DNA from 3 places in the Neobacillus sp. FW104-15D2 genome. Region 2 is predicted to be linked to each of the others. Evidence: riboswitches for the same ligand, from Rfam matches in the RefSeq annotation. Region 2 holds a riboswitch; each other region holds the start of a gene.

Region 1 (3,279 bases), on a different contig from region 2:
CAGCAGCTGAAGTTTGCAGCCTTTTTGATAGTGTCTATGTTTCATTATATAAAGGAATTGGCGGAATTGCTGGTGCAATCCTTGCAGGTGAAAAGGACTTTACTCAGGAATCAAAGATATGGAAAAGGCGCCATGGCGGGGATTTAATCAGCCTCTATCCTTATATTATTAGCTCAGACTATTACTTTGATAAAAGAGTTAATAAAATGGGGCAGTATTATGAGGAGTCAAAGGAACTGGCTGAGTTTTTTAATAACTGCGAGAATGTATCCACTTTACCTCAAAGACCCGTTTCAAATATGTTTCATGTTCATTTTCATGTGGCTAAGGAAAGCCTAGTATCGCTCCTGGCAGATATTTATAAAGAAACAGGCATCGGCATTACCGGGAATTTGAGAGAAACAGGAGAAGACTCCTGCTATTTTGAACTAAGCGTCGGGGACAACTACGGCAACATTCCAAAAGAGCAGATTGAAAAAGTATTCGGCTTGCTTGATGAAAGAATCAAAGCTTTATCGTGATTTAATAAGAGGATGCCAACGGGCTTTTTTCTCTAAATAATAGGATAGGCGTGGTAGAACAATGCTGATAATAGGCGCGACTCAAAAAGCATTAAAAGAGCTGGGGATAACACCGGAAGTTTATAGTGAGGAGATCTCGCCAAATACAATGACATGGCATATGAATATGTTTAAAATAGGCCGATACAATAATCTGCTCCTAATGAATGATATTACATTATATAGCTTGACCATTGTGGGAGTAAAAAAGAAAGATCTGCGTAATTTTAATGAGCTTATTCGAAACCATTTTCATACACAGTTCTTGGCTGAGGGGTATAAGCCTGAAAAAATAACCCTTTTTCTAAATCAGATAGACGAAATAACTTTTACAAAAACACATAACAGAAGAGTAGTGGGCTGCATGGTAGATATTGTGAAACTCATTAACCATATTTATCCTTCAGGTAATGACCTGATTGCTGAGAATCCTGTAGAAATAAATAGGTATAATAACGATATGTTTTTTTCAGTTACCAAGGAACGTCCAAGTAAAATGTTTAGGGAGCAACTGGAAAGTCTGTAGAGCTATTCTCTTATCAGTTTCTCCACCGCAGGGACATCGGCCGGAGCCCATACCAGCAAGGCAAGATTTTCTCTCTTCAGCCATATAAGCTTGGAATGTTCAGAAGGCTTTGGTATGTCTTTAACCACTTTGCTTTTAATCGTAATCAATTGAATAGTAAAGCTTTCGTATTCATGAGGGTTTTCATGAAAGATATCAATGGGATCGATTTCACAGCCCAGTTCTTCAAAAATCTCCCTTCTCAGGGCGGTAAAAGGATCTTCCCCTGGTTCTACTTTTCCACCCGGGAGTTCCCACATGTTTGGCATAGACATTTTTGGGGACCTAAGTGCACAAAATATTTCCCCATCCTCATTCTCTATCGGGGCTGCAACCACTTTAACTGCCTTTTTCAAAAAAATGCCTCCGTTCACCATTTTGTCCCTTCATCATATCAAGACAGGAAAACACAAACAAATAGGCTCGTACTGATTGATTAAGTGTCTTGTGAAAATTTTAGGAATCTATAACTATATGCCCTATTGAAATGTCTATTTTTATATAATAGAATGAGTACATAGGACTAAATACCCAAAAATTAAAAGAAATGGCAAACTTATCGAAAGGTAAGGACGCAAAGCTAAAGGGGCTAAAGTCAAACGACAAAGCCAGCCAGTTGCCGATCATAGGATGTTTATTTTCGGCTAATCTTTTAGATTAGCTTTTTTATTTAGCTAATCAGTATTTATATCCATAAATTCTGAACGCATAAGCAAAACTAAGGCATCCGCCAAAAAGGCTTGGCGAATGCCAAGTTTTCCTAATTAAAAGGTGGGAATCGTTATGGAGTCACTGGATAACTTAAAAAGAAGCATTTATCTCTGGATCATCCCATTTATTATTTTGGCTTTAATTATCTTTAGTATTGTCCACCCTAATCCCGCAGCCAGCAGTCAGTTTAACGAAATGGTAACACCTATTCTTTTCTGGATCATGCTTGTAAGCTGGTATATGATTTTCCAAAACCTTTTCTTTCGTGCAATCGAATATATGAATCTGGCAATCATCAGTTTGGCTCATATAGCTTCTGTTTATGATTCTATTTATCACTTTATGGCAATGGGGAAACCGGGCGCATTGGGGATTGCGGTAATCTGGACTCCATTAGTATTTATTCTGTTTTTCCTTACCCTGCAATCGAAATTGGGTTTAATTTATTCGCTAATTATCTTTGCGGTAACTCTTAGTTTTGGCATGCAAAATCTTAATCATATCCCAGCTTATTATTTAGTGCCATTAGCACAATATTATATAGCTAATATTGTTTATATCGTTATACTCTTCTTTTTTCAAAAGGTATTTAAAATGCATGGAGAGATTGAGCTTTTAAAAAGAAATGCGTCAGTTGATACCTTAACCGGGATAGCAAACCGCAGTCAGATTGATCTTTGGCTTGATACACACGCGGAAAAGGCGACCAGACAAGGAACCACTTTTTCTATTATCTTTTTTGACATCGACCATTTTAAAATGGTAAATGATGAATTTGGCCACAAGGCTGGGGACAATGTATTAAAAGAGTTTGCCCAGCTTATTAAGGAATTTCTTCCGAAAACGGCCTTTTTTGGCCGTTGGGGTGGAGAAGAGTTTCTTATCATTTTTAATGGTCCTTTGGAAAAGGCTGCAGAATGGGCTGAGGGCTTGAGGAAAACAATCAGCAAACACGAATTCGCAGTTGGCAGCAGACAAACTGCGAGTTTTGGGGTAACTGATTTTCAACCTGGAGAAACAACCGATGCTATGCTTGGAAGGGCCGATATGGGACTATACGAATCAAAAAATCAGGGGAGAAATCAAATAACACTCGTTTAAGTTTACATCTTAACTTTCTTAAAAGCATCCATGGGTAAATACGGATGCTTTTTTGTTTTGGCTCTGGTATTAAAGCTCAAAGTTGATTTTTCCCTAATTTGATTGAAGCAAAAGGCGCGAGACTCCTCGGAAACGCTATCGCATTTCCTTCGTGCGTGGGCAATTTCAAGGGAGGTATTCAATGTCCTGCGGGAAAAGCGGTCCAAGGGAGACCCCGCAGGTGCATAGCGCCGAAAGCGGAAATCAACAGGCAAGATTAACAAAGCCTTGTTTTTTTAGTAAAAGTCCATATTAAGAGTGATAACTTACATTGTCGGAAATAAGATTTTCTGATATGTTAGA
Region 2 (3,279 bases):
AGGAATACCCGGGCGGAATGTATATCAGCGCGGACGATCCTTCCCGCTCCATCCGTTATACACCATACGGGGAAAATGGAGAGAAATTACTGGTTATTGGTGGCGAAAACCATAGAACTGGAACAGGCCAGGACACCCTTACTCACTATAATGCTTTACAGCAGTTTACCAAGGATACTTTTGGAATAGACAGCTATTCCTACAGATGGTCAGCCCAGGATCTAAAAACCCTAGATAAAGTGCCATATATAGGTCATATTACTGACAATAAAGAAAATATTCTTGTAGCAACGGGCTATAAGAAATGGGGTATGACAACTGGAATTCTGGCAGGCCATATTTTAACAGACCTTGCCATGGACCGAGAAAATCCCTATAAAGATCTATACACTCCATCAAGGTTTAAAGCTGACCCAAGCCTGCAAAAAGCAGTGTCATATAATGCCGCTGTAGCGGGACATTTATTAAAAGGAAAGCTTGAGCTTGTGCCTAAGGATGCGGGAGATTTAAAAAATGGCGAAGGCTCCGTCGTCATGCATAACGGTAAAAGAGCCGGCGGATATAGAGATGAAAGCGGGAAACTATATCTCGTGGATACAACCTGTACTCATTTAGGCTGTGAATGCGAATGGAATCATGCAGAGAAAACATGGGACTGCCCTTGCCATGGTTCGCGTTTCGCTTACTCCGGGGAAGTAGTCGAAGGCCCGGCGCTGGTGGCATTAAAAAATCCTCTAGAAGAGGATTAATGGTATAAAAAACAGCCAGAATGTGCTCTGGCTGTTTTTTAAATTATTGCTTTATATCAGCCCAACTTTGGTAGTGATGAATAGCAAAGAGATAATTAGAACCGGAATAAGCATTTTGGACCTTACCTAATTCCGTATTCATAACCGCTTCACCTTCTTCATAAAAGGTTACCTGGCTGCCTTCTGTCGTTTGTCCTGTCTCCACACCGATAGCAATGGTTTTTCCAAGGGTTGAAGCGATTTGCATCTCATTTTTAATGAGGGCTATAATTCCATTCGAACCTTCAGCGAGATCACGGTAAGCCATGACTGTAGGTATATCTGTATTTTGAATAACCCATTTCGCAAGAGAGCCTTTTCCATATTTATTGGAATAGCTCTGTTCATCAAACCAGAACGGGATATCTGCTCCTATAACTATCCCTTGTTGTTTTGCGAAGTTTTTTGCTTTAGTTAATGCCGTCTGGTAATCCAATACAGTACCTTTATAGTTAGAGGTCCAGCCTTTGTACAAATATGGTTCGACATCTAAATGAATTCCAGCAAACCTTTGTGATGACGATGTCTGGCGCTGATAATTTTGCAGCCAGTTTAAAAAAGTATCCATTTTCGTTATCCCAGCAGCTGAGGCCCAATCCGGTTCTCCATCAAGCGCATGAACCTGAATATTATTAGCAGAAGCCTTTCCGATAAAAGACTGATAATAGCTAATCGGCATGCTTTGGTCAACCTGGAGGTAAACCTGTTTAACACCCTTTTGCTGCAAAAATAAAAGAATACCGTCAGGCTGAGTTTTAATTAGCGAGGTATTCCAGAGCCATGTAGAGCGGGGCACTTCCTGCATGGCATGTGCTTTTGATTGTAATGAAGAGAAATCCAATCCGATAATTGTCATAACAATAGCTAATAATCCCAGGACTTTTTTAATGCTTTTCATATATTTCTCCACTCCTTCTGGATTGTTTGGGACATCCCCAAAAGGAGCCCGGCAGCCGGCTGCCATACATTCCTCCAAAGAATGAGTAGGCCCATAGCTTTGCGTCCCTGCTTTTCAGCAGGTTTGCCTTTTTCGTGTTATTGATATTATAATTCCTATATATTTACATAGAAATAAGTCTAAATGCTTATCATTGTCGATATTTGGGTTAAAAGGAAGATTTTTTTAATATTGGACAAAAATAAGCCTCCCGTTAAAAAGGGAGGCTGGTTTTTATCGGCTATTTCCGTTTGGACGAGGTCTTTTCTGGTCATCACCGGTTGAAAACTCTACCAGCTCTGAACTAGTTCTTCCTTTTTTCTTACTGTTATTTATTTGCGCATTTCTATTTCCAAGCTTAACGCGTCCCATACATACCCCTCCTTTTAAAGGTAGTATGTTTTAAATCGGTATAGGTTATTCCATACAGAGTGCCGGCTTTTTCCGTTTCATGGCTGCTTGTTCAAATGCATATGCGAATTGAATTAATTGCTGCTCGGTGTATGCCCCAGCCGAAAAAGTGACGCCAAAAGGTTCACCTTCAGTCGTGTAGCCGGCTGGAACTGCTACGGATGGATATCCTGCTTTTGCGCTTATATGGGATGCTTCTTCCCCCGGGAACAAAATCGCATCAAGATTGCTTTCCTTTATTGCAAAATCAATACCCAGTTCTCCTGCGTGGTAAATATCATATTCAAATGATTTAACATAAGCGCTTTCTGTCAAAGAACCACTTGTCGCTTCCGATTCGAGGAGCACCGCCTGGCCGTACTTTAGCATTTTTTCTTCATACTTTTGATTAAATTCAATAAGCTGAGCCAGGGAACGGACTGTTACGGATGGGTGCAAAGTATTTAGATACGCATTCAAATCGGCTTTAAACTCATAAGTGAGAACATCATAACTCCACGGAGCTTTTACGGAAGGTATGGTGATATCTTCTATAAGCTCAACACCAGTGGTTTTTAAAATTCCGATAGCTTCCTCAAATACTTGTTTCTTATCGTCACTTAAATAATCCATAAAACCGTCACGGGCAACACCAATTCTTTTTCCTTTAAGCCCTCCTTTATTAAGACCTTTTAAAAAGTCTGCTCCTGAAAGCGGGTTTGTACGGGTAATAGGGTCCTCCACATCTATTCCAGTTAAGGCATTAAGGAGAATCGCAGCATCCTCCACGGTCCTTGCCATTGGTCCCGCTGTATCCCGGGAGTGTGCAATTGGGATAATTCCTCTTCTGCTAACAAGCCCTACAGTTGGCTTAATCCCCACAATAGAATTTTGGCATGCAGGCTCTAAAATGGAACCAGAAGTTTCAGTTCCAACCGCCCCCGCTGCAAAATTGGCAGCAATTGCAGCACCTGAGCCGGCACTTGAACCGCCTACATCAAACTTTCCTGGTCCATATGGATTTAACACCTGGCCGCCCAATGAGCTGTAGCCGCTAGGCATATTTTCGGCCATAAAATTTGCCCATTCTGTCATATTCGTTTTACCCAGAATAACGGCACCTGCTTTTCTTAACTGTTCTGCCACAAAAGAATCTCTTTGGGC
Region 3 (3,279 bases), on a different contig from region 2:
CTGATGGAGGTCATAACGGAGCAGTCAGAATTAAAGGAAGTAAGAAAATTGATGCTCAGCACGGCCGATGCACACGGTTTATATAATCAGTTTGGCTTTATGGAGATTGATAAGCCTGATTTGTATATGCTTAGAAGAAAAAAAGAAAATGTTAATGTTTAAAAGGAGAGACTGACTTTGTTTACTGCAGCAATACATGGATTTACCCTTGCCCTGGGGCTTATTCTCCCCTTAGGCGTGCAGAACATTTTTATTTTTAACCAGGGAGCTGTCCAGCCACGATTTTCCAAAGCAATACCTGCCATTTTGACAGCAGCTCTCTGCGATACATTGCTGATTGTCCTGGCAGTTGTGGGAATATCAGTAATAGTACTTAGCAGCACATGGATAAGTTCAGTACTGCTGTTACTGGGAATTGTATTTTTAATTTACATGGGGATAGCGACGTGGAAAAGCAATCCTTCCGATGGAAGTGATAATAACGTAACTATTTCATGGAAAAAACAAATTACGTTTGCAGCTTCAGTTTCGCTTCTGAATCCTCATGCGATCATGGATACGATTGGGGTCATAGGAACAAGTTCACTTACATATAGCGGTACAAATAAAATAGCTTTTACAATTTCCTGCATTGCTGTATCATGGCTGTGGTTTGCAGGTCTGGCTGTAGCAGGAAGATTTACAGGTCTGCTTGATCGGGGTGGAAGAGTGCTTGTGGTATTAAACAAGCTATCTGCAGTGATTATGTTTGCTACAGCTGTCTATCTTACTCTAAGATTGTTTTAAGAAGCAGATACCTCAATCCGATCAAGCGCAGGAATTAACCCTTGAAAAGAGGGTTTAACAAGAAAATTCTTGGCACCAAAATCCAGGGATTCATCGATAAAGACTCTTGACTCTAATGAAGAAAACATAATGACATTTGCGCGGGGGTTAATTCTCATAATCTCTTTCAGAGCATCAATACCGTTCATTTTTGGCATGGCATAATCCATTAGCACAAAGTCTGGATGAAGATGAAAAAACTTTCGAACAGCCTCTTTTCCGTCATCTGCTTCGGAAATAACACGATAATCACTCTTCGCCAGCAATTTTTTAAGGATGCTTCTTGAAAACAGGGAATGATCCGCGATTAGAATTGTTTTCATTGTTAAAAAACACCTTCCACTATTTGTTTAAAGGCATTATAAGCATCTATTGCAGCCCGGCTGCCATGTCAGTATATTATCTGCTTTAGGCCCGTGGCTTTGCGTCTTTTACTTTCGTAAAATTTGCCCTTAAGGTAATCCTAACAGAAGGAAGAATGGCGAATCATGGGGAAAATGGTCCATTTTTTCCAACAATTCTGTTAAGTTAATGTAAACATAATGTTAATATAAGGTTAATTAGCGTATTATAAAAATTTTTTATTTGTTATGAAAGAAAGTTGAGGTTAATTTGAAAGCTATCATAATGTTTCTTCTTGCAGGTCTTGCTGAAATAGGTGGGGGTTATCTGGTCTGGCTCTGGCTGAGGGAAGGCCGTCCATTCTGGTATGGTGCTGCAGGGGCTGCCATACTGATTGTATATGGGATTATTCCAACCTTTCAGAGCTTTCCGTCGTTTGGAAGGGTTTATGCAGCCTATGGAGGCGTCTTTATCATTTTGGCCATTTTGTGGGGCTGGGGAATAGATGGGAAAATTCCGGATTTATATGACTGGATTGGTGGATTCATTTGTTTAGCTGGAGTAGCAGTTATTTTATGGGCACCAAGATAAGTTAAGTTCGTGAACAGCCTCAAAAAGAGGCTGTTTTTTTGATACCAGAATATTATTTGGAAAATATATTTTGCAAAGAAATAACTATCTAGGAACATGGATTCATCTAGTAATTCATTCTTCCTAATAAATGGTTTTTGTTAGATTAATACCCTGAGAGTATAGTCCTGTATATGGAAATTGAGGCAAAATAGTCCAGAAATACGCAAAATAATCCAGAAATTATTTCGCTTTTCTAAAAATTTTGTAATGTATAGTGAAATTGTAAGCGCGTTCAATAAAAGAGAGGAGGCATATCTTTTAATTTATTTTCCATAAAATATATTGGAGGTAATGAAAGTTGTCCAAACGTAAACTTCGAAATTCTATTTTTACTGGTATTACACTACTAGCTTTAACAGTAGGATCCTCAGTAGGGACAATGTCTAAAAATGTAAAAGCACAAGAGACCATTGCTCCGTACAAAAATTCTAAGCTTCCGGTTGAACAAAGAGTAGAAGATTTGCTTTCTAGAATGACAATGGATGAAAAAATTGGACAGATGGTTCAGCCTGAACGAACTTCTGTCACGGCAGAAGATATTAAAAATTATGGTATTGGCTCTGTTTTAAGCGGAGGGGGGTCATTGCCGACAACCGGAAATACCCCAACAGATTGGGCGGATATGGTGGATAACTTCCAAAGCGGCGCCTTGGCTTCAAGATTAGGAATTCCAATTATTTATGGGATTGACGCCGTGCACGGTCATAATAATGTTTATGGGGCGACTATTTTTCCACATAACATTGGACTTGGAGCTGCAGATGACTTGGATTTGATGAAACGTATAGGCAGCGCCACTGCAGAGGAAGTTCGAGCAACAGGGATTTCTTATACATTTGCTCCAGTCCTTGCTGCACCGCAAAATATTCGCTGGGGCAGAACGTACGAAGGCTATAGCGAAGATCCACAGGATACTGGAAAACTTGGCTCCGCTCTTGTAGAAGGATTGCAAGGAAGCCCTAAGGACAGTGATTTCTTAAAGGGTGCTCATGTAGTATCTTCTATTAAGCACTTCGTTGGCGATGGTTTAACCGAAGGCGGCGATGACCAGGGAAACGTAACAGAATATACCGACGAGCAAATCAAAAAGTTTATCAAGCCATATAAAGAAGCCATTAAAGCTGGAGCAAGAACCGTGATGGTTACCTACTCAAGTATTAACGGCTTAAAAACTCATGGTGACTATCACCTCATAACTGAAGTACTGAAGGGAGAGCTAGGCTTCTCTGGATTTGTTATCTCTGATTATAATGGTCCGCAGCAGATTGTGCCCAATGACTTTAGAGAATCAGTTAAACGGAGTGTCAATGCAGGTGTTGATTTATTCATGATTCCAAATGACTGGAAAAAATTCATCACTACAACAAAAGAACTGGTTAGTACTGGGGAAGTCTCACAAACACGGGTCGATGATGCTGTGACAAGAATTTTACGAGTAAAGTTTGAGAATGGTTTGTTTGAAACACCATACGCTGACAG

The links. A riboswitch is a leader RNA that binds a small molecule or an ion and turns the genes downstream of it on or off. The one in region 2 is predicted to bind cyclic di-GMP.
Region 1: another riboswitch for cyclic di-GMP. It lies ahead of AC3WR0_RS24410 (GGDEF domain-containing protein); the one in region 2 lies ahead of AC3WR0_RS09090 (amidase).
Region 3: another riboswitch for cyclic di-GMP. It lies ahead of AC3WR0_RS10030 (response regulator); the one in region 2 lies ahead of AC3WR0_RS09090 (amidase).

The regions. Positions count from the first base shown of each region.
Region 1 is NZ_JBYTCJ010000050.1:5,727-9,005, reverse strand. Features, by position in the region: gene AC3WR0_RS24425 (threonine aldolase family protein) at 1-521, shown strand, start outside; gene AC3WR0_RS24420 (DUF6933 domain-containing protein) at 583-1,086, shown strand; gene AC3WR0_RS24415 ((deoxy)nucleoside triphosphate pyrophosphohydrolase) at 1,089-1,481, opposite strand; cyclic di-GMP riboswitch class I at 1,665-1,749, shown strand; gene AC3WR0_RS24410 (GGDEF domain-containing protein) at 1,909-2,937, shown strand.
Region 2 is NZ_JBYTCJ010000009.1:20,048-23,326, forward strand. Features, by position in the region: gene AC3WR0_RS09085 (FAD-dependent oxidoreductase) at 1-749, shown strand, start outside; gene AC3WR0_RS09090 (amidase) at 793-1,686, opposite strand; cyclic di-GMP riboswitch class I at 1,734-1,824, opposite strand; gene AC3WR0_RS09095 (hypothetical protein) at 1,960-2,097, opposite strand; gene AC3WR0_RS09100 (amidase family protein) at 2,143-3,279, opposite strand, start outside.
Region 3 is NZ_JBYTCJ010000010.1:64,914-68,192, reverse strand. Features, by position in the region: gene AC3WR0_RS10040 (GNAT family N-acetyltransferase) at 1-162, shown strand, start outside; gene AC3WR0_RS10035 (LysE/ArgO family amino acid transporter) at 178-786, shown strand; gene AC3WR0_RS10030 (response regulator) at 783-1,148, opposite strand; cyclic di-GMP riboswitch class I at 1,196-1,286, opposite strand; gene AC3WR0_RS10025 (YnfA family protein) at 1,438-1,758, shown strand; gene AC3WR0_RS10020 (glycoside hydrolase family 3 protein) at 2,099-3,279, shown strand, end outside.